DNA from 3 places in the Paenibacillus germinis genome. Region 1 is predicted to be linked to each of the others. Evidence: riboswitches for the same ligand, from Rfam matches in the RefSeq annotation. Region 1 holds a riboswitch; each other region holds the start of a gene.

Region 1 (7,846 bases):
CATTAATTTTCATTTTACTGCTTCATTTAGAAGGTACAACCGCACAAGCACTGTTTATCGCCAGCTCGTTTCCCACGTCAAGGAACAGCGCGGTATTTGCATTAGAATACGGGAATCACCCGGAATACGCAGCTCAAGTGGTACTGCTCTCTACTTTGTTCAGCAGCTTGACTGTTACCTTAGTCGTGTACGTATCGAAACTATTATTTTAGGCATGATGCCCGTAGAAACGAGGAGTTCACTTTGAAAGACACGATTGGTGGCAAAAGCATTATTCTGCGTGTGGAGCTGCAAACAGAAGCGGTTCATTTTGGACAATTAATCACCGTCATTACGGAAAATGGTGGGGATGTTATTGCCATTGACGTTATCCAAACAGGTCCAAATTGGACGGTTCGTGATATTACTGTCACAGCATCCGAACAGGTTCAACTTGAGGCCGTCACAGGCGCCATCAAATTGCTACAGGGTGTAAAGCTTGTTCATGTATCCGATCGCACCTTCCTGCTTCACCTAGGTGGCAAGATCGAGATGAAACCTAAGGTGCCGATTCAGAATAGGGACGATCTGTCTCGCGTTTATACACCCGATGTTGCGCGAGTTTGTATGGCGATTCATGAGAAGCAGGAGAATGCGTACAAGCTTACGATTAAGCGAAATACGGTTGCTGTTGTTTCGGATGGCAGTGCGGTGCTAGGTTTGGGTAATATTGGACCCTACGCAGCTATGCCGGTCATGGAAGGTAAGGCGATGCTGTTCAAGCAGCTCGCGGATGTCGATGCCTTTCCAATCTGCCTAGACACGCAAAATACGGAAGAAATCATTACCACGATTAAGAATTTAGCCCCTGCTTTTGGCGGGATCAATTTAGAGGATATTTCTTCGCCGCGTTGTTTTGAAATTGAGGAAAGGCTGCGCGAAGAGCTTGATATTCCTGTATTCCATGACGACCAGCATGGGACGGCAGTCGTTCTGTATGCGGGGCTCATTAATGCACTGAAAGTCGTTGGGAAATCGATTAACGAAGCAAAGGTTGTCATTTGTGGAATTGGGGCAGCTGGCATAGCTTGTTCCAACATACTACTCGCAGCAGGTGTCAAGGAATTGATCGGAGTTGATCGAGAAGGGGCTTTGGTGAGCAGTACTTCGTATAGCAACCCCATGTGGAACTGGTATGCGGAACGAACCAACCCAAATCGACTTACGGGTTCCTTGCACGAAATCATTGAAGGTGCCGATGTATTTATCGGCTTATCCTCAGGTGGTGTGCTGAAGCGGGTCGATGTTGAACGGATGTCGCCGCATCCAATTGTATTCGTGATGGCGAATCCGACACCGGAGATTCATCCCGATGAAATTGAAGATATTGCAGGCGTAATAGCGACGGGAAGGTCTGATTTCCCAAATCAGATTAATAATGTCCTATGCTTCCCAGGTATATTTCCAGCCGCATTAGATTGCCAGGCTACAACAATTAATGAGGAAATGAAGCTAGCTGCTTCCGCGGCCATCGCCTCAGTTGTAGCTCCGCAAGAATTGAACAAATTGTACATTATTCCAAGTGTTTTCAATCAAGAGGTAGTTAGACGTATTCGAACAGGAGTCATTGAAGCAGCAATAAGAACCGGAGTGGCTCGGAGAATGCCGCGCGAATTCAGGTCAGGGGGAACTATATGAGTGGACTGGACACAAGAGCGATTGTAGAAATCAATCAGTTGGCTAATCAATTTCAATCGAGCATTGTTATCAAAGTGGGCAAACGTTTCATCGATGTCAAAAGTATTCTTGGTCTTAGCATTACGCTTTTCAGCAACGAGGTGTATCACTTAGAAATTCATGGCCCCGACGAAGCTAAGGCTAAGCTTGCCATGGAGCAACTATTTATCAAACATGGGCTTCCGCTAAGCGAAGTTTAATAGGAATATGGGTTGTCATTGAGGGAAACACCTAGTTCAACACCAAGCGAACCACCAATGCACCACCAAATCCAACACTTGGTGAAAACATCAAACGCAACACCAAATGAGGCAATCCAGAACTTGGAGCAAAAAACCTTCAACACCACTTTCTTTTAAAGTGGAGTTGAAGGTTTTTTTTAGTAGATAAGAAAGTAAAAGTTTTATACTTTTGCTTCGCATCTACTTTGACAAACGCGCTCGTCCCTGAAGGACGATGGAGTCGTTTATCCTTGTCCCAATACTTCTGTTCATGACAAGGGATTAGGAAAGCAAGTTGTACAGCGTACAACAATTTCCTGGATTTCTTCATGTTAAACGGATATGTTCAAAATTTACTTTACCTTAAAATGCACAACTGCGCTGTACAGCATTTTACCCGCGTTCGGGTCGAACACAATGTGATGCTGAATCGCGAAGACGTCCAGCAGTAAAGCTTTGTTGTTATCGATTTGCTCGTTGATTTGCCGTTCCAGCGTTTTCATATCATAAGCTTGAAAAAATTCGATTTTATTATCTATGCGATCCAAAATAAAGTCCATGATCTTAATCCTCCCTAAGCTAAATTGTAAAGTTTAGACAACTTCTCTTATTATAACGTCAATATCTGATATAGGAAGTACATAAGAATAGGCGTATACTGTAAGGGGATACATGACCGCATGTTCAGATGGATCGGGAATACCTCATTTGCTAGACAAACTTGTAGTAGGAAGTGATGTCGTTTTGAAGTCTACACGGTTATTGGTTGATTTCTTCAAAGAGAAATGGCCGTTGTACGTTGTAGCCGCATTGTCCATTTCTTTAGGCAACATTGTTCACTCGTATTACCCCAAGCTGCTCGGCATGTTTACAGACCAGCTGCAGCAAGGACTTTTGAACAAAACTCTAATTGTTGACTACAGTCTAAAGCTGCTGATGATTGGCGTTACATTCGGTGTTTTAGCAGCCATTGGTCAGTACATGATCATGCGTAACGGAAGACGCTTCGAGTTTGTTTCAAGAAACCGCTTGTTTAACCATTTCACACAGTTGGGCGCAACATTTTACTCAAAGAACGGCGTTGGTAAGCTGCTTAGTTATGTGATGAATGACGTAACTGTCATTCGAGAATCGATTTCCATGGGGATTAACCACGTGGTAAACTCCGCGATTTTGATCACGGCTGTCATTCTTATGATGCTGTTCAGTTCGATCCCGCTTTATCTAATTCTCATCTGTATATTGCCCTTATTGCTTATTCCTGTTCTAACGGTTCGATTTCAGCCAATTATTAAAAAACATTCTTTACAGGTACAAGAAGCATTAGGCAAAATGACGGAGTCGGCCGAGGAGCAATTCGGAGGCATACGGGTAGCCAAGAAATTTGCGGTGGAACCGATCATGGTTCGCAGGTTCAGCGATACGGTAGATCGGATTCGCGACAACCAATTGAGATTGGTTCGGCTATCTTCCTTATTTGAAGCACTTATTCCGTTTCTGGGCGCAATATCGCTGATCATCGCGATTGCTTTTGGGGGCTATTTGACCATTCAAGGGCGGATTACGATTGGCCATTTCGTTGAATTAACGCTATACATACGGATGATGGTAAACCCTTTACAGCAAATTGGCCGCGTCATTAATGCCATGCAGCGCTCTCGAGCTTCGCTTGAACGAATGAATGAGCTGCTCGATTTGAAATCCGAAATTGTGCAAAAGGAGCTTGCTCAAATATCCGATCTCGATCACGAGGGAATTCGGATTGAACACTTGTCTTTTGCCTATCCAGATGACGAAGACGAAGTGCTTCATGATATAACGTTAACGATTGAACCTGGTAAATCCATTGGCATTATCGGAAAAACAGGCAGTGGTAAATCGACGTTGGTGAAGCTAATGCTTAGAATATACGACCCACCGGAGGGAACGGTATGGATTGGGGATACGGATATTCGCGATGTGACATTAGAAAGCTTGCGAAATCAAATCGCTTATGTTCCGCAAGAGGGGTTCTTGTTTAGTACGACCATCCGCGATAACATCGCCTTTTATAAAAGAGAATCACCCTTAGAACAGGTTGAGCGTGCTGCCAAGAAAGCACAAATCCTCTCCAGCATTACGTCATTTCCGGAAAAGTTTGAGACGAAGCTGGGTGAGCGCGGTGTCACCTTATCAGGAGGGCAGCGTCAACGAACAAGCTTGGCCAGAGGGATCATTAAGGATTCTCCTTTAATGATTCTAGACGATAGTGTAAGCGCTGTAGACTCTGTGACGGAAAGGCACATCATCGATACAATCCGCAAAGAGCGATTGAACAAAACGACCATTTGGATCGCTCATCGGATCTCCGCTCTGAAGCATACGGATGAGATTATCGTGCTTCATGAGGGCAGGATTGTGCAGCGCGGTACGCATGAAGAGCTAATTGCGCAAGAAGGCTTGTACGCCGAGCTTCATGCGATACAAGAGGGAGGTAGCGACGATGCCCAAACAGAGTAACAAAAGCAATGAGGAGCGGCAGAAGACGCGATCTTCCTTTCGTTTTTTATTCGTTTATGCCAAACCCCATAGGTTTACTTTTGCAGCTGTTTTATTTTGCGCGTTACTTGGGATAGCAGCCGATTTGTTTCAGCCTTATCTGGTTAAGATCGCGATTGATGATAATTTGATGATTGGGAAAAATGACTATCGCTCCCTGCTGCTCATTTGCTTGTTCTATGCTGGTCTATCCATCAGTAGTTTATTCTTCAGTTATCTACAGAACAATTTATTGCAGTTTGCCGGCCAAAGCATCGTCGCCAAAATACGCAAGGATTTGTTCGAGCACATTTTTAAACAGTCGATGTCTTATTATGACCGGACGCCAAGCGGCAGCCTGATTACACATGTCTCCAGTGACACAGAAACGCTGAATCAGTTTTTTACTCAGGTTCTTCTTAGTTTGGTACGCGATGGTATGACACTCGTATTCATCATTGTGCTGATGTATCATTTGGACCCACAGCTAACGATGTACAGCATGATCGTGATCCCTATCATTGTGATTATAGCGGTTAGCTTTCGCAGATATATGCGCAAAACCTATCAGCTCTCGAGGACGCAGCTGTCTCAAATGGTTGCTTTTGCCGCTGAGAATTTATCTGGGATGCATCTCATTCAAGCTTTTCATCAAGAGAAGGAACAGATGAATCGCTTCACTGAGCGGAATCTTGGGTATTTTCGTGCGAATTTGAGAGAAATTCGTACCAATGTTTTGTTCAATCGTTCCTTTGATATTTTGGGTAATTTATCGGTAGCCTTTATAACTTGGATTGGCGGTATTGCCGTCTTCGATAAAACGATTGAATTCGGTGTTTTGTATGCTTTTATAACGTATATCCGGCAGTTTTTTCAACCGATTAATAACATTACTCAGCAGTGGAATACCCTTCAATCTACGACGGTGTCTGTAAATCGAATTTGGAATATCTTCACCATTCAACCGGAAGTACAGGATAAGGGAGGCGTGTCCTCACCCTCGTTGTCCGACGTGAAGGGAGACATTCATTTCAACCATGTGCATTTTGGCTATTTGAAAGATACAGCTGTTATTGAGGATCTAGAGCTCCATATTGAACCCGGCGAAATGATCGGTATTGTGGGGACAACTGGCGCTGGTAAAAGCTCGCTGATTAGTCTGCTTTGCCGCTTTTATGATGTGCAGGAGGGAAGTATCCGCATTGATGGCACGGATCTTCGTGATATCCCGCAGGCCGTACTACATCGTATGGTTGGACTCGTACAGCAGGAACCGTACTTATACGCAGGCAGCATTTTGGAGAATGTCCGGATGTTCGATGAAACCATAACGCGTGAGGAAGTGATAGAGGCATGCCAGATGGTTGGGGCAGATATTCTCATTTCACGAATGAAGGATGGTTATGAAACACGCATATCCGAGAGAGGAAGCGGGCTTTCCGCAGGAGAAAGACAGTTGATCTCGTTTGCGCGAATTATCGTATTCCAGCCGAAAGTACTGATTCTAGATGAGGCTACAGCGAATTTGGATTCACAAACGGAGCAGTTGATTCAATCCGCGCTGCAGGTTGTAGCTGAGGGAAGAACGACACTTGTTATCGCGCATCGCATCTCGACCATTATGCATGCCAACCGCATCATTGTGATGAGCCAGGGGAAAATTGTTGAAGAAGGTAATCACGCTCAATTACTTGCGCTCCGTGGCTACTACGAGCAATTATATCTGCATTCACAGGGGAATATGGATGCTGCACAAACCATTTCGTAGCATGAATGCACCGCAACTGAGGGTGTGAAAATAAGCTTTGTCCGACTCCTTATTTGGAAGTCGTGATGAAGCTTGTTTTATTTATATGTGTGATAAAAGTCCTAGAGGGATTCCGCAAGACTCTATCGTATATTGCATAAATAGATTGGTATAACTGTCTCGAAAAGAGACAAATGGGCCTATTTTACCAGTGGTCAGGGAATATGTTAAAAAAGCAATTTAGTTACAATATAATAAATTTACAAACAATAATGGAAAATTGTGTTGTTTTATTTAATTTACTATACTATACTAATGTATAAAATTGTAAAGTTTTGCTGTCGATTATTGTCGAAGATGGGATTTTTCACCTACAACTTTATAATGGCAAACCTATTGAAAAATAGGGACGCAAAGCTAGAGGGACTACATCCAACAAGGATATGTCAGCCAGTTGCATTGTAGCAATTGGTGGAATAGGGCATTTATGCCTGTGTTTCTCCTTTTTTTTGTGATCATTTTCTTCAAGCAATTCTATCGATAGGAGAGAAATTAATGAGAGAGAAAAGACTAACGAATGTACAACAATTATTCCCCAGTGAGGATGGAAACCAACAAACGCGACAAATGGTTTTGCGACTCATTGAACAATTAGTAACAGGAGTGGATGATCTCAAAAACCCGGACGGCGTCAATCTTAAGGGTGAGAAAAACCGAACAGGGACTTTTTATAACAATCTTATTCGAGATAGCTCCATCCCTAATGGCAGCGTCCCTTTAGAGGAAGTTAATACAGAGTTATTGAAATTGCTGCATGATCATCCTTATCATACGAAATATTTTTTGACGAATATTTTGCCGATGGCAAGCATCCCGGGAATTATGGGCATGATCGCGGCGTTTTTGGTGAACGGCAACAATTTATGGGATGTATACGGTCCAGCCGGAGCTGAAGCGGAAGTAAGGGTAATCAGCATGATGTCCAAATTAATAGGCTATGATGCGCTGAAAAGCGGCGGGTATACGACGTGGGGCGGGCAAGGAGCTGTATTCTCAGGACTCCGAATAGCGATCGCCAAATTCGTTCCGGATTCATTACAAAAAGGTGTTCCCGACAACTTGTATGCTTTTTGTTCCGAAGCCGCTCACTACAGCTTGTTTAAATCTATGGAGGCATCCGGCATTGGGAGCGATCGATTGATCAGAGTTCGCACGAATGCTGACAGCTCTATGGATGTGGATGATTTGCTTGTTAAAATGGAAGAAGTGATCGCTCGAGGCGGAATCCCGATTTACATTGTAGCTACGACAGGAACGACGGATGCCATGGGGATTGACGATTTGGAGCAAATCTATGCGGTGTCTGACAAGGTAGCCGTTCATCATGGGTTGCTTAGACCTCATATTCATGCAGACTCTGCTTTAGGTGCATTCTTTGCTTTCTTTAATGACTATGATTTCACCACCAATCCACTCGAATTAAAGAAAGATGTCGCTCAGGCTTTAATTTCTATCCAAAGCAAGATGAAGCATTTGCATTTGGCCGACTCGCTCTGCTTCGATTTTCAAAAGCTAGGGCAAACCCCTTACCTGACAAGCCTATTTCTGGTCAAGGATGCCGCCGATTTAAGGCTCATGGATCTGC
Region 2 (7,846 bases), on a different contig from region 1:
TCGTGAATTTCACTTTGAACCCATCCTCAACGGGGACAGAACTATCAAAGATATAATCCGTCGACGGTACGATCACGTTTCCTTTTTTTATGACTAACGAATCAGGTATGAAACGCAATCCTTTTTTCGGAAATGTATCTGTCACAACCACATTGTTCATCAACTGACTGTCTCTGTTAATAACTATATGCCAAGCTACAGTTTTGGCCTTGTAATCTACGGTTCCAGGATACTTGTGAACAGCCCCCTGTTCAATAGGCTGTGTTGCTGAATCACTTGCTTCGCTGCCTGACGTAACAGTATTCGTAATGATCGCAATATTCATGACCGGATTGCTTGCCTTAGTCTGATAAGTAATTTTATATGCCGATGAAATATTATGATTAAATTGCAGTTTAAATCCTTTCTTGCCTGCGGCTACTTCCGTTGTCACGGTGTACTCCCCACTCGGCAATTCAATTCCCAGTGTTTCATTTCCACTCGAATTGAACGTTACGGGATAGACATGTAGGGATCCTGCAACTATCTCTTGTGTATCATTGAATAAGTCTTTTAGGAATGCTGCTGACTGGGCAATTGTCCTTTCGTTATAATTATATTTAATTCCCCAACTAATAATTTGCGTAAATGGATTATAGCTCTCCACAATTTTATCCAAAGAGCTGCCAAGAGTTACTTGGACTGTCACAGAGGTTTGAACAGGGTCTTTATTACTTCCTCCAAAAGCTGCCGCATTCACAAAGGTCTTTTTATTAAAATCAGTAATTGGCGTCGTATATTGAATGCGGTAAGCCGTATGAATAGGAGACTCCGTGAATCGAACAGTCAGATCTGATCCTGTTATACTTACTGTATACTTACTGACATCCACCAATGCTCCTTGTACAACAGTCCCATTTAAATGAACCCCTAAATCATAGACGGCTACAGTAACAGGAACTGATAGACCTGTAGGGATCCGGTCCGTCACCACAGCGTCCTGAACAGAATCCAGCGTCTTATTCACATCAATGGTCCAATGAATATCTTTCGAATTAAAACCAGATGATACGCCACTTTTTTCGATTGTGGAAGTGACCGATGGTCTAAGATGGAGAGTGAAAATCTGATCACCAGATTTGACCGGAATGGTAACCGTTACCGTTGTGCTTTCCGTAAGTTTACTTGTATCTAACTTTGTTCTGAAAGTAAGCGTGCCATGTACATTATCATGGCTTTCTATGTAGTTGTTAAAGGTGATCAATACTTGATGACTAGCCTGATCAACATGGAAAATTCCTAACTGATCCTGTCCCATTACCAAATTACCGTTGATATCATTGAAAAGCAAAAATTGCTGCGGCAGTGTGAATGTATACGTATCACCACTTTTATACCCATGACCGTTTGGCAGCGACCACGTATAGTCAAGCTGAATTGTGGAGTTTGGCTCGTAAACATTGCCAGTCACCACTTGTCCTGCACTGTCGTATACAGCCATCGTCACGCTGTCAAGAATAGTGTTCGAAATCGTTTTTGCACTGGCCTCAGTAAAAAAGCCAATCCCGTAAATACTCTGCATAAAAATTAATAAAGTAATCAGCAGCGCACTCGTCTTTTTCAACATAATTTCATACCTCCATTCATGAATCAATTTTTATAAAGATTATTTATGTGTATACCTCCTATGATTTTGAAACAAATTGTATCATTACCTATGATATATGATACAAGATGTATTGTAAATCTTGGAATTTAATATTTTTTTTGGTTGGAAAAAGCACAAAAAAACCTGTTCTCAGTTATGAGATCAGGTTTCATCCATTCATTTAATATATTTTCGATATCTTATAATTAGAATCATTTTTTATAATATCTATCGTTTCACCGGCTTGTATATGAACAGCGTCATACGTGGTATCGATCGTTACCCATTCCTGACTTTCCTTTAAGAAGACTTGATTCCACGCATGATAAGTATCTGGCGCATGGTTTTCATATCCCATAACCAGACGGGTTGGAATCCCCTCGCTTCTTGCCATTGCCGCAAAAGTAGCTGAAAAGTCATAACAAATTCCCTTGGACGCTGCGTAGACCATATCCAGATTAGGTACGTAACTATCTGCTGCAGTTTGGGCCTTCTCATAATCATACTGAAAATGTGTCGTGATATAGCCATATATGGCTTTTATTTTGTCGAAATCCGTTTCCTTATTCCCAGCCAATTGCTTAGCCTCCACGACTGCCTTCGATTCATCGTTCCAATCGATCAACGGAATGGACTGCAGAAATACGGTATTCTCGTCTTCCATTTCTAAATCTATTTGTTCTTGCTCAACAACTTTGTATTTATTAGCTCCTATGGACTCTCCAATCAGTACTTTATATGAGCCGTTTCCTAGTTGCAAAGGGTACTGATCTCCTTCTTCAAAGGTGTAGTCATATTTGATATTTTCTCTCATAATTCGTACGAGAACTTTGGTATTCTTAGCGTTTGAATAATTTACCGAGATAATCCCTTTATTCAGAGCATCTTTATCAATCACGGAAGGATTGGAAGCTGCAAATATCCCTTGTGGAGCAAGAGTAAACAGAAACGTTGCAATGATCGCTCGTATAATCGGCCTTTTGAACACAAAAAAATCCCCTTTCGGTAACTGGCTGCCAACTTAGTTCGGCTAAGGAAGGCCCTTTAGTTTTGCGTCTCTAGTTTTCGCTAGATTTGCCTTTATCGGAGGAACGCACCGAATCCCTTATAATTACTATAGTGCAATCTTAACATAGGCTTGTCTCTCTGAATAGACAAAATATTACATGTTATTCCTTAGACTGCACCATGATTCCTTTAATCGCTATACGATGAGTCGGATTTTCCATAGGATGGCAAGTTATTAGCGTAATCTCCCGATCTTTGCCATTGCCCTTCAGCACCCAGACATCCTCTGGGAGGACATACTGTTTGTCCACTACTTTGTAAATATACGTTTTGCTCCCTGTATTCACTTCTATGAAATCCCCTTCGGTGACTTCATCTAATCTATTAAAATTTTTCCCGTAGGTCAGGTTTCGATGACCCGCAATGGCATAGTTACCAACTGCTCCTACTTTGCCTGTTTTGGCAATACTGGCAACGGAAATCTTCAAATTATTCACGGTTGCATCTGTCAGAATAGGGAGCTTCAGATCAATTTTATCGATAGTGAGAACACCTTCTATATTCTTCTGCGGCAAAGTAACTGGCCTCGGCGTCGTTTTCACGGCCAAAGGGCTTGGTTGGCTGCTCGGCTGGCTGCTTGTCGGCAGAGCTTCCGCTACGGGACTGGAAGAAGGCACGACTAACCCCGCATCTGTCTCCTCCTCAATGTCAGAGCCTGTCTGATCCATATCCTGCAGATTTTCCTGCCATTGTTTCAAAATTTTATTCTGCTGATAGCTCTCATAATGATCGTTTAACGTTGGATAGAGAAAAATGATAATCCCAAGAACGATAATTAACAGTGATAGCTTTTTTCTTATCACCAGTGGTACCACCTTTCTCTTGGATCTCATGCACCAATGATAGTCTGACAGTCTTAGGATGCTTTGGCATCATATAAAGCTCTGACAACTTAGAATTTTATTGAAATCACTAGATTTGGAATAATTAGTTAACACACATATTCATAAGTTAAACATGATTTGAATTCTAAGTGCAACTTCGAAGTGAAAATTTTCCAATTTCAAATATGCAGCGTCCGCTATGCACTAAAGGGAATCGCTGCACATAAAAAGCCATAACAGCAAATGAGCTGTTATGGCTTCTATTTCTCCATTAACTAACCGTCTTGGGACGCTCCATTCGCGTAATTCCTGGCCAGCGGAATGTGGCCCACTCGGGCTGCCTCTTCTCGACTCGTGCCACAACGACAGTCATATCATCTTGAATTTCGCCATGATGGTGACGGAAAATCCTTTCTAATAGACAGTCCGCAAAATCCTGCGGCATCGTCGTATCAATTTCCTGAATCATCCGCTTCATCCACATCTCTTTGTTTACAGCATGTCCCGGTGCATCGTAGATCCCATCTGTCATCATGACAAGGATATCACCCGATTGGAGCGGAATCGAGACCAGATCAACATCAATCTCGCTCAGGATACCCACCGGCAAATTATTAGCCGATATCGAAATCACTTCCGTCCCGCGCTTAATGAAGCTAGGGGTAGAGCCAATCTTCATGAACGTTGTATTTGCGCTGTACATGTCGATCAAGGCCATATCTACGGTCGCGTACATCTCGTCCGAAGAGCGGAGCATCAACACCGAGTTCAGCGACTTGATCGCCAGCTTCTCGTCCATCCCTGACTGCAGCAGCTGCTGCAGGATGCTCAAAGCCGTCTGGCTCTCCGCACGCGCGCGCTCGCCGTTACCCATGCCGTCGCTAAGCGCCACGGCATACTTGCCATTGCCCAGCTCCACCGTGGAGAAGCTGTCGCCTGAGAAGAGGTCGCCCCCTTTGGCTGCGCCGGCGACCCCGGTCTCAACCTCGTATTCCTTGGCGGAGCCGAATACGACCGTGCTGTAGCCCTCACCGCGCGCATGCATCTCCTCGCGCATGACGGCGACGTTCTCGCCGATAATTTCGCTCAAGAGCGGCGCAATGATTTTCCGACATTCATCGAAGCCCTTCGTGTATTGATGAATGATCTCAATCTCGATATTTCCTTCATCCAAGGAAATGATATCGATGGTATGGATGGATAAGCCCAGCTCCTCCAGGGCATTACGAATTTGCTCCTCTTGCAGGAACAGCTCCTGTCCTTCCCGTTTAATCTCCTTGGCCAAGTCCTCCATGACTTGGGACACGCCCGAAAGCTGATCAGCCACGAGATGCCGGCTATCCATAATCTGCTTTTTCCAATGCATATCATTCTTGTACAAGCCATACTGCTGTTTCATCACATCCAGCACTTGATCCGTGCGAATACATACCTTCCTCCACTCCGGTGGAATATTCTTCTTCGTCATACTCTCCTTCATCTCAATTTGGGTCATCATATCGGTCATATACGTATAGGTTTGATAAAATTTTTGATCCCAGCACTGGCTCTTTTTCCAGCAGGAATCACAAGCCTTCTGCGCAACCGCATTCATGAAATGGCCAACATCCTCCTCCTTGCGACTTACCGCATCATCGGTCGTCAACTGCTTAAAGCTGCGCGCCAGCTGGCGGAACACTTCAGAGAATTGTTCCACACGTCCTGCCGTAACATCCCGAACCCGCTTCGCATAATCCTGTTGGGATTTCAGATTTTCCTGAGTGCCGGGCACATATTTAGCAAGAGTCAGAATCAGACTCCTCGGTGTCAACAGGAAGAGTGCTACAGCTGCAAGCGACTCCCATGTAGAGTTGATCACATCAGCCCCTGATCCCATATAGAAGGCAAGTATCGATGACCCGAGCAGCATTCCGAATGCAACAGCCAATCGATTACCATCTTTCAGAAGCCCTGCTAACATCCCCGAGAAAGCCAGTAAACTCATTTGATAAACTGCATTGCTATTTGCAAGACTTAGGATTAATCCTGTAATGACTCCTACCGAGGCTCCGAAAGGCGCTCCTCCCACCAGCGCAAATAATAGAATTAAATACCGGGACAGCACATGTTCTACGGTGATTGGACCCACAACCCAGCTAACCGTTCCTGTCATCACAGAAGCTAACAAGATAATCAAACAAATAATTTCCTCATGTTTCAAATGGTAGTTCTTGCGGGTAAGCGTAAATACAGGAATTGCTTGAATAAAAATTAGTGTCAGCACTAGACTTAGCAGTGCCTCAACGGAGACCATCATTAGCGTATACCAGCTTAAGTTTGAGACTACAAGCTCTGCAAAGAGCTGAACCAGCAAGGTCGAGCTGAATACAAGAAGCGGCGCTAAGGAAATATCGGAGCGTTCAAATTTCTCCAAAGCTTTTTGGATGAGTAAGAAAACGATGATCTCCGTAACAAGATAACCCGTATTCGAACTCAGCGAGAATAAGCTACCAGCAAATGCAGCGACACCTACCCAGTGTAAAATATCTCTCCTTGTAAAATAAATGACAGCAATGAACGCAAGCGCAAACGGAGATAGCTGTTCCAAAATCATCGCACGACCGAGTAAGAAAGCCATCACGATGAGCAGTAAAGACCACTTCTTAGCTACAAAGGCTTGTACGAATCGATTTTCCACGGCAGCGCTGTGTGCGCCTATTTTCGCTTTCTGCCACAATCCCGACCAACCGCCACCAATCACTGTGCCTAAGCTTCTTCTCTGCATGTTTTCGAACACCATCCATTCATTCCTTATTTGTTTCTCTAGTATAGAGACAATCTAGCAGAAAGTTTGTCAGAATGAGTTGATAGATTCAAAGAAATTTCCGACAATCCGTGTTTGCCTTGTCACCATGCCTCAGCCCTTGCCTAGTCTCGTTTTACCGTATCGAAAACGTTTCCAAAAGTCTGATTGCCTCGAACTTTCGCCCTGCGTATGGGGGAGATACCCGTAATTCCATGTCGATTGTTCTTTACGTTATTTTAACTATTTGACGTTTGGTAAAAAATAGCTTTAACATAGACCGTCGATTCATTCAATCTAATCTACATTAAGGTGTCTTACATCGGAATCCATCGTCAAATATGCTCGCTTGAGGTTGCCGGACGAATGAATCCCTATTCTCGGTTGAATGATGTTGTAGAAAGTGCAACAATTGCTGCCTAGATCCCGGCTCTCTCCCATTGTTGTTGTATAATTTACAACATTTGGGCCCTATATTGGCGATTTCGCAAGAAATGGGTTCTAATTGTTGTACGAACTGCAACTTCAAGTTGCAAAATAGCCTTTTGGCGTTTAAATTGTTGTAGAAAATACAACATTGGTATCCACTATCAATACCCTCACGAATCTGCTGAACAACTAAAAATCAAATTTTGGTTAGGCCTACGGCATGTAAAACTAAGCATCTCAAATAGGTAAGCTTCACTTACCCCAAATAAAAAAAACCACACTCGCCTAAGCGAATGTGGTTCGTTACTGCATCTATTAATCTCTTCTTCCGCCTCGGCCACCGCGTTTGGACTCGGTATTCTTTTTCAAAGACGAAATCCGCTCTTCACTATCTTTAAGGAACCGAGATACTTTATCTTCGAACGAAAACGGTCTAGCTCCGCCTTGCTGCTTGTTAAAGCCGCCGCGACCACCACCGCCGCCGCCTCGATTGAAGCCACCGCCGCCACCTGGACGACCGCCACCACCACCGGGACCACCGCTTGGAGGACCACTACGTTCTCCGCCGCTACTTGGACGACCACCTTGGTAGCCTCCTGGACGATCTCCACTTGGACGTCCTTGATAGCTGCTGCCACCTGTACGTTCAGGACGAGCTGGTCTTTCCTCAACTGGCTTGTCAACCGTCTGCTTGATCGACAGTCCGATCTTGCCATCCTTGTCCACGTTAATCACTTTGACCAATACTTTGTCATCCAGCTTTAAATGGTCATTAACGTCTTTCACATAGTTGTCCGCGATCTCCGAAATGTGAACAAGACCGGTAACTCCTTCAGCAAGCTCGACGAATGCTCCAAAGTGAGTAATCCCCGTCACTCTACCCTCTAACTTGGTGCCAACTTCAATTGCCATAAAGTAAAATGTTCCTCCCTTAAAATGTTGAAAACACTGGCTACGCCGATTATAACCGATGCAGAAACCACGGTCAACACGGCAACAGCCTCTTCTTCTTGTTGATTTTTATTGCGACTTTGAGACACTTAGTGGCGTCTCTCCGGTTTTACTATAATGAAAATCTCGACGAATAATTTGATCCAAATACTCGTCATTATGAAG
Region 3 (7,846 bases), on a different contig from region 1:
CCCATATCGATCGCTATAGGAATGAACCTCATACAGGTAATCGCCAGCCGACATATTTGCATAGGTCACAGTCATTCCGGTTACTGTACTTTTAAGTACCTTTGCACCGTCTACGATTTGATACACTTTATAAGCCGTAGCATTAGGTGCAACCGTCCATATCAGTACGATGTCATTTACATTCTGAAATTTGTATGCGAAATTCCCCGGAGCAGCCATGACTACTTCCCCTACCGTTAAGGCAGTTTGTGTTCCTTCAGCTGACTCACCAAAACGGGTGCTAACAGAATGAACCTCGTATACATAATCACCCGCAGGCATGTTAACGTAGGTAATCGTCGTGCCCGTCACAGTGCTTTTCAGTACTTTTTGATCACCAATAACTTGATAGATATTATAGGAGGTAGCATTGGGTGCAACCGTCCAAGTCAGTACAATATCAGTCAGGTTTTGCAGTTTGGAAGTAAACGTTACCGGAGGAGTCATCGTAACCGATCCTACACTCAAGGAAACCGTACTGCCGTCTACCGACTCGCCAAACAAGTTATTGGACGAATGAACTTCATATACATAATCGCCTGCCTGCATATTCGTAAATGTAACCGTCGTACCAGTTACTGTGTTTTTCAATATTTTTTCTCCATTGATAACTTGATACACCTTGTAAGAGGTCGCGTTGGTCGCAGCGCTCCAAGTTAGTACCAAATCATTCACATTTTGAAGTTTAAAAGTTAGGTTGCTTGGCGGCACCATTGTTCCTACGGTTAATGAAATCGTGCTACCCTCGACAGACTCTCCGAAACGGTCACTGAAAGAGTGAATTATGTATGTATAATTTCCAGCGGGCAAATTCATATAGGATACGGTTGTTCCCGTTATTTTGCTGCTTTTTAATACTTTTTGATTATCAATAATTTGATAGACATTATAGCCAGTTGCATAAGCAGTAGTATTCCACTTCAGTGTAACGTCATCGGTAGCCACCGTATACGTTAAACCGCTAGGAGCCGTCATCGTCGGGTAGCCGACAGCAATTTCTACCGGTGCAGAGTTTGGAGATTCTCCGTACAAAGTATGACTAGCTGTTACCGTATATGTATATATTCCCTCTGCGACATTGTTGACGGTAAAAGTTCTCGCTGTCCCCGAATAGACTAACTTTCTTCCGCCTTCTTGATTTACATACAAATTATATGTTTGTACATTAGGAGCTGTTCCCCAGTTCAAAACGATATTATTGCCATTCTGTATGGTGTACGTTAAAGTGGCCGGGGCAATCATATCCGGATAAGTGATATTGATATTCACCGGAGCACATGGGCCCGATTCGCCACCTGAACTTAAAGTAGACACCACATAACTGTAAGAGCCCTCAGTCAGGTCATTCATGGTAAAAGAAGCTGTTGTCGTTGTCCCGACATTGATAAGCTGCCCATAGGTGATGCTGTATACAGTGTATCCTGTAGCTCCATACACCGGACTCCACGTCAATTTCACATCATCAGGCGTCAGAAGTTGAGTAGCAAGATTGCTCGGAGGTAAGATGGTTCCGTTGTCTGTTGCTCCCCACGCATGTAAGGCTGGAAAAATTAATTGAACAAATAAAAGCAGTGTGAGAACCATAGACATTTGTCTTGATTTCTTCATTGACATCTGACTTCCCTTCTTATAATAAGGATTGATAGATCTCAAAAAAAAGAAAAGAACCTTAAACAAGGTTCATAGAAAAACACTATGATTCCCTGTGGTAACCGGCTGCCATTCGCGTTTTTTAATACGCGTTTCAGGCCCTTGGCTTTGCGTCTCACAGTTTCCTGTGATTTGCCCTTTTCACTTGAGATTTCGATACTTCTATCTCTGCCATAATACTATATTCCTAATAGTTTGAATAGGTAAATTTAACTATAAAGTCATTCTCCGTATATATTCTAGTACTTTTGATCTTCTTAATTAGTTAAAAAACCAATAATTTTCCTATATTTATAAAACTTGCATTATAATTCGACAATATTTGATTGGATACCCCTTACATAAGATGTTGTATACTATATGATTATCGAACTATTTAGAGTCTTTCCAACTTAAAAATAGACCATGCTTCTACAATCGTAGATAGCATGGTCTATTTTAAGTACCATCAGACTTGCAGGGTGTTTTACAAAATTGATTCTGTCCGTCCGCTATACCTTAGTTAGCGATTCTGCTCCATACAGGGTACTCTTCCAAGTACCCATATTCGTTCAATTCCTTAAGAGCCTTGCGTATGCTATGTTCATCCTCGCCCGATTCGCTGGACAGCTCCACTAGATCGTCTAGGTCGATGTTCGGGTTCTCTTTGCAAAACGTAAGCAAGCCCTTTGCAGCCCAGGAAAGTCGATCGTCTTGGAAATCTCCCACCATACGGCGGAATATTTTGTGCGAGACAATTCTCAGCTCCACGAGTTGCTGTAAAGATTTAGTCGCCTGCTTGATATTCATGCGACCGAGCTTAGCAATATCAGATAATCCTGGAATGTTCGATTCCGAAGAAAAACATTTCAAGACGATAAAGGTCATTTGTGTATAAATATCCATACCGGGATGGTGAAAAACTTCATCTGAAAGATTAAAATGACGCGCTGCGTCCTTAGCTTGTCCGTTGTCCATCTGATGTCCTCCTTTTCATTACCATGGAGTTCACCTACTCATTATTGTTGCCATGATCCGAGGATTGTACTAGCTTTCCCGAATTGTGCCGAGATTGCCGGAATATTTGCGCCAAGCTGAATTTTTTCTGATCATTGGCACCCGGGATCTCCTTCTTTGGCTGGTTGAAATCATCATTCGCTTCATGAGCAGGTTCAATAGGCTCTGCCGACTCCATGTCACTATAGCTGTCTGCTAGAGAAACGGCATTATCCATGTCCGAGTCTATTTCTTTCCCGGGAAATAATTCTACAACAGGTCGCTTATTCGATTGCTCTTCACGAACATATCTTGTCAAAATATCCATGATGCCTTGACTGAAAATGCCTTCCATTTTCAACTGATTCAAATAGTCGATGACCTCAGGCGGTGTATCTGATGGAATATAGAGTGTAACATCCTTACCGGAACGAACGTAAACGGTGGATCTCCGCTTTTTCAATCCGAACCGCTCCCGCTCTCGGATAATCCTTCAGAATCAGCACTGGCTGCCGCGGTTTCGTCCTCATGTTTCAGCGCGTGGTCAAGCATAAGAAAGGTGCCTCGCACATTTCGGAATTGGCTGTGTTCCACGGTATCAAACTTAATGGGCAAGCCCAGCTCGGCGTTTAATTTCTCAATCCAAGGCTGCAACACGACCGCTCCACCGCCGATAAACCAAAACTCGTTGGCGTAGCGAACATGCTTCCAAGAGTTGCGAGCGTATTTCAACACTTTCTCCGCTAATATGCGCATATGCCGATTAATAAGGCTTGTCATGTCAAAGACAACCTTACCCTCCGCATAAATCTCATACTCTTTGTTGACCAGCATGAGAGTTAATTCCGCTGTGCTTGCGATCAACTCCTCGCCTTGCGAGTTAACCTCGTTGCGAATGCTCTCTAAAGCATCATTGAGGTAGATCTTAGCACCAGTAGAGTGCCTCTGATCCAGATCGAGACCGGGTTTGAAGAACGCGATATCCATGTCAACACCACCTACATCCGCGATACCAAAGCCTTTGTGGGATAGATGCGATTTGGAAGTGGCCTCAAGGTCGTAAACACCGGATACATCGTCTATGCTGATATCGGTTGGAAGCGAAAATTCCATTTCCACCGTTATCCCTTTAAATATGGGGGTTGTCCCGAATGTAACGGAATGTACGCCTCCTGTAATCTTATTAGCAAATTCCTCACGGAATTTCGTTATTTCACGAATCGGCAGGCCCGTACCCAAATTGACAGCGGCTTTAATCCGCTTCTTCCCACGCCTGATGGCATCCTCATGTTTCTTGGCAATGGCATACGCCGCAGCCGTAAGGAGAGTCACCATCGTTTCGGGCCTCTGGGCCTTCTTTTGCACCGCTTTATCCCCTACTATTTCATGAATAATCCCTTCGTCACCGATTGCTAAGTTACCCACGTAAACATGCCGGTACTGATCGCTCTCAATCGAAGGCGATGTAATCTGCACGTCAAGAAAATCCAAGGGATCACCTTGTTCCATCAAAAGAAATCGTTCACCAAACGGTTGCGCTAGTACATTAGGGAAAATAAAGTTACAGTCCAAATGGTCATAAATCACTTTAACGTGACTGCTGCCATTATCAATAGACAGCGTGATGGTAGTGGTTAAGACTTCGTTCTTTGTCAAGTCTATTCCCCTCTCCGGTGGCCTTATTTGAGTTTATATAAACATTCGCGCTACTAGGGCCAATTGAGAGGGTATTTGGAGGAATTGGTATTTTTAGCAGCTAGCTGGAATGAACTTTAAACTTTAAAGTTTAGAATTTAAGATTCAAGATTTAAGCTTTAAACTGTACGATTTAAACGTTAAGGTTTAAACTTTAAAGTTTAGAATTTAAATATGAAGTTTAAACTTTGTTTCTGGTTGTTTGTAAAAGTTGATGCCACGCAGGCTAGACATCGCTTGCCTGTCCGTGGAATGTTGTATTTTCTACAACTTTTGGCAAGCAAATAACACCATTTCCACGTGAATGTTGCAAAAAACACAACAATTCCAGCCAAAAGTAGCTCCAAAGCATAGAAAGAGGCTAAATTGTTGTACAACATGCAACATCCTTAGCTTGCCAGGAAAAAATCAAAGAAATTGTTGCAAGCTGTACAACTTGCCATTATTTACGGTACGGCTTACCGTTGAATCATGCACATGCAGCCTTTCTGTGATTTGCTTCATGGTCATAGGCCGAATATGAGAGGAACCTTTCTTGTAAAACTCTGCCTGCAGCACAAAATACCCTGCTCCCTTCGTCAAGGAAGAGAACAGGGTTCTTGATTCTATCCTATAAAAAGCTTAGAGACCTAACACACGCCGCTCCTCATCCGAGAACATCCTCGAGCGAGTCAGAAAGCGTCGCCCTTCCGGCCCCTCAAGCGAGAACATCCCGCCTCTGCCGGGCACCACATCGATGATGAGCATCGTATTCTTCCAATACTCGTATTGCGACTTGCTCATATAGAAGGGGGCGCCGCCTATATCCCCTAGCCATACGTCGCTGTCGCCGATTAGGAACTCCCCTTGCGCGAAACACATCGGAGAGCTGCCATCGCAGCAGCCGCCGGATTGATGGAACATGACAGGGCCATGCTTTGCCTTTACGATTTCGATTAGCTCTAGAGCGGCATCGGTAGCAACAACCTTGCTCACTTCTATCGTCATCGTACGGCTCTCTTAGAAGAAGCCCAGTGCGTCGGGGCTGTAGCTGACGAGTAGATTTTTGGTTTGCTGGTAATGGGAGAGCATCATTTTGTGATTCTCGCGGCCAATGCCCGAGCTCTTATAGCCTCCGAAGGCTGCATGAGCAGGATACGCATGGTAGCAATTCGTCCATACGCGGCCGGCTTGAATACTGCGCCCCATCCGGTAGGCCGTGTTCATGTCGCGCGTCCATACGCCGGAGCCAAGACCATAGAGCGTGTCATTCGCGATCGCCAGCGCTTCTTCCTGATCCTTGAACGTCGTAACGGAAAGAACCGGTCCGAATATCTCCTCTTGGAAGATCCTCATCTTGTTATGCCCCTTCAGAACTGTCGGTTGAATGTAGTAGCCTTCGGAAATCTCTCCTTCCACCTTTGCCCGACCTCCGCCGATCAGGCATTCAGCACCTTCCTCTGCACCGATATGGATATAACTCATAATTTTCTCAACCTGCTCGGTAGAGGCTTGTGCACCAATCATCGTTTCCGTATCCAGAGGGTTGCCTTGTTTGATGGCTGCGACTCGCTTCAAGGCTCTTTCCATAAATTGATTATAAATCGATTCCTGAATGAATGCGCGTGACGGGCTGGTGCACACTTCTCCTTGATTCAGGGCGAACATCGCAAAGCCTTCGAGCGCTTTATTGAAGAAAGCGTCATCACTTTTGACCACATCCTCAAAGAAAATGTTCGGCGACTTGCCACCCAGCTCCAAGGTGACTGGTATCAGGTTTTGCGAAGCATACTGCATAATTAAGCGGCCTGTCGTCGTCTCGCCGGTAAAGGCGATTTTCGCGATGCGGCTACTCGAGGCAAGCGGTTTACCGGCTTCAAGTCCGAAGCCGTTGACGATATTAAGTACGCCCGGCGGCAGCAAATCTTGAATGAGCTCCATCAGCACCAGTATGGATGCCGGCGTTTGTTCAGCTGGCTTGAGGACGACCGCATTTCCGGCCGCAAGTGCCGGAGCAAGCTTCCATGTCGCCATAAGCAGTGGGAAGTTCCACGGTATAATCTGACCGACGACGCCAAGCGGCTCATTAAAATGGTAGGCTACCATATTGTCATCCAATTGGCTGAGCGAACCCTCCTGGGCGCGAATGCATCCTGCAAAATAGCGAAAATGATCGATTGCTAGTGGCAGATCAGCCGCAAGCGTTTCCCGAACCGGCTTCCCGTTATCCCAGGTCTCGGCAACCGCGAGCATTTCCAAATTCGCTTCCATGCGATCGGCAATTTTATTTAAAATGACGGCACGCTCTGCAACGGGTGTGCGCCCCCATGAGTCCTTTGCAGCATGCGCTGCATCTAAAGCTAGCTCGATATCCTCAGAAGATGAGCGTGGAACCTCGCAGAAAACGCGGTTATTTACGGGTGATGGATTGTCAAAATATTGGCCCTTAATAGGCGCAGTCCACTGTCCTCCGATAAAATTTTCGTACCGTTTTTTAAATGTAATCTTTGATCCGTTTTGTCCAGGTTGTGCATAAATCATTTAGCTCAGCCTCCTTAAAATGGAATACGTTAAATATATTAGCAAGGATCGTGCCAACATATTGAATGCCCTCCAATAAGACAATATGGTGCGCGCTTACTAGTTTTTGTTCCGCTCTGAAACAACGGAAGTGTTCCATTTTGGGACATTCTTTCTTTCAGCACTCCATTAATAAAAGCAACTATGATATGATCGGGTTAGGAAACTGATTGCAATGGAGGTGTTTATTTTTGCTATCCGTGGAAAATAACTTTTTATCAGAAGCGGCGGCGTCATCTTGGAAGCGCTGTCACGAACTTGGTTTAATGCCCACCGACCCCATTGACGATGACATCTTAACCGGAAGCCACATTCAATCTCTATTAAGGCAAAACGAGCAAACCATACATTACACGGAGCAAATATTCGAGCAAATGCACACAGGCATCAAGCAATCCGGCCAGATGGCGCTGCTTATCAATACGGAGGGAACCATTATTCACACGGTCGGAGATATCGATTTCTCCCGCCGGGCGTTAGCGGTTCAGCTGCAAGTTGGAGCAAATTGGACCGAGAGAAGAAAAGGAACAAATGCCATTGGTGTCGCCCTCGCAGAGAAAAAACCCGTACGTGTGCATGCCGAAGAGCATTATTTCAACTCCAATCACTTCTTGACCTGCGCCTCAGCACCCGTCTTCAATTCAATCGGCGAGCTGATCGGTATCATCAATATTAGCGGCAAACAAGAGAATTACCACGCCTATACGTTTACACTTGCCTGTATGGCAGCCCTTTCCCTGCAGAACAAAATTCTGCTGGAGGAGTCGAAGAAGGAGCATCTCATTACCCTCAGAGAACTTGAGCATTCCTCACAAAATCATCCTTTACCGCTGCTCTCTCTAAGCCGTGATAACCGCATCCTTCGTGCTAATCATGCCGCTATCCGCATTGTTGGAAGTGACGCCATTGGCAAAGTGTTTACGAAGTT

Evidence for each region. A riboswitch is a leader RNA that binds a small molecule or an ion and turns the genes downstream of it on or off. The one in region 1 is predicted to bind cyclic di-GMP.
Region 2: it holds a riboswitch for cyclic di-GMP, as region 1 does, so the genes downstream of both, GC102_RS40355 (transglutaminase-like domain-containing protein) here and GC102_RS28560 (pyridoxal phosphate-dependent decarboxylase family protein) in region 1, are expected to answer to the same signal.
Region 3: it holds a riboswitch for cyclic di-GMP, as region 1 does, so the genes downstream of both, GC102_RS16140 (OmpL47-type beta-barrel domain-containing protein) here and GC102_RS28560 (pyridoxal phosphate-dependent decarboxylase family protein) in region 1, are expected to answer to the same signal.

The regions. Positions count from the first base shown of each region.
Region 1 covers NZ_WHOC01000149.1:240,027-247,872, reverse strand. The annotation lists gene GC102_RS28590 (AEC family transporter) at 1-212, shown strand, start outside; gene GC102_RS28585 (NAD-dependent malic enzyme) at 244-1,677, shown strand; gene GC102_RS28580 (HPr family phosphocarrier protein) at 1,674-1,916, shown strand; gene GC102_RS28575 (YrzA family protein) at 2,291-2,497, opposite strand; gene GC102_RS28570 (ABC transporter ATP-binding protein) at 2,682-4,436, shown strand; gene GC102_RS28565 (ABC transporter ATP-binding protein) at 4,420-6,222, shown strand; cyclic di-GMP riboswitch class I at 6,578-6,663, shown strand; gene GC102_RS28560 (pyridoxal phosphate-dependent decarboxylase family protein) at 6,757-7,846, shown strand, end outside.
Region 2 covers NZ_WHOC01000088.1:23,675-31,520, forward strand. The annotation lists gene GC102_RS17620 (collagen binding domain-containing protein) at 1-1,606, opposite strand, end outside; gene GC102_RS40355 (transglutaminase-like domain-containing protein) at 1,809-2,615, opposite strand; cyclic di-GMP riboswitch class I at 2,629-2,716, opposite strand; gene GC102_RS17630 (class D sortase) at 2,797-3,498, opposite strand; gene spoIIE (stage II sporulation protein E) at 3,791-6,283, opposite strand; gene GC102_RS17640 (S1 domain-containing RNA-binding protein) at 7,046-7,642, opposite strand; gene GC102_RS17645 (FtsB family cell division protein) at 7,751-7,846, opposite strand, start outside.
Region 3 covers NZ_WHOC01000080.1:3,774-11,619, forward strand. The annotation lists partial or broken gene GC102_RS16140 (OmpL47-type beta-barrel domain-containing protein) at 1-1,653, opposite strand, end outside; cyclic di-GMP riboswitch class I at 1,744-1,836, opposite strand; gene GC102_RS16145 (hypothetical protein) at 2,188-2,646, opposite strand; gene GC102_RS16150 (hypothetical protein) at 2,681-3,127, opposite strand; gene GC102_RS16155 (ParM/StbA family protein) at 3,124-4,320, opposite strand; gene GC102_RS40070 (RNA polymerase factor sigma-54) at 4,768-4,917, opposite strand; gene GC102_RS16165 (DUF779 domain-containing protein) at 4,981-5,346, opposite strand; gene adh (aldehyde dehydrogenase) at 5,359-6,879, opposite strand; gene GC102_RS16175 (sigma-54-dependent Fis family transcriptional regulator) at 7,119-7,846, shown strand, end outside.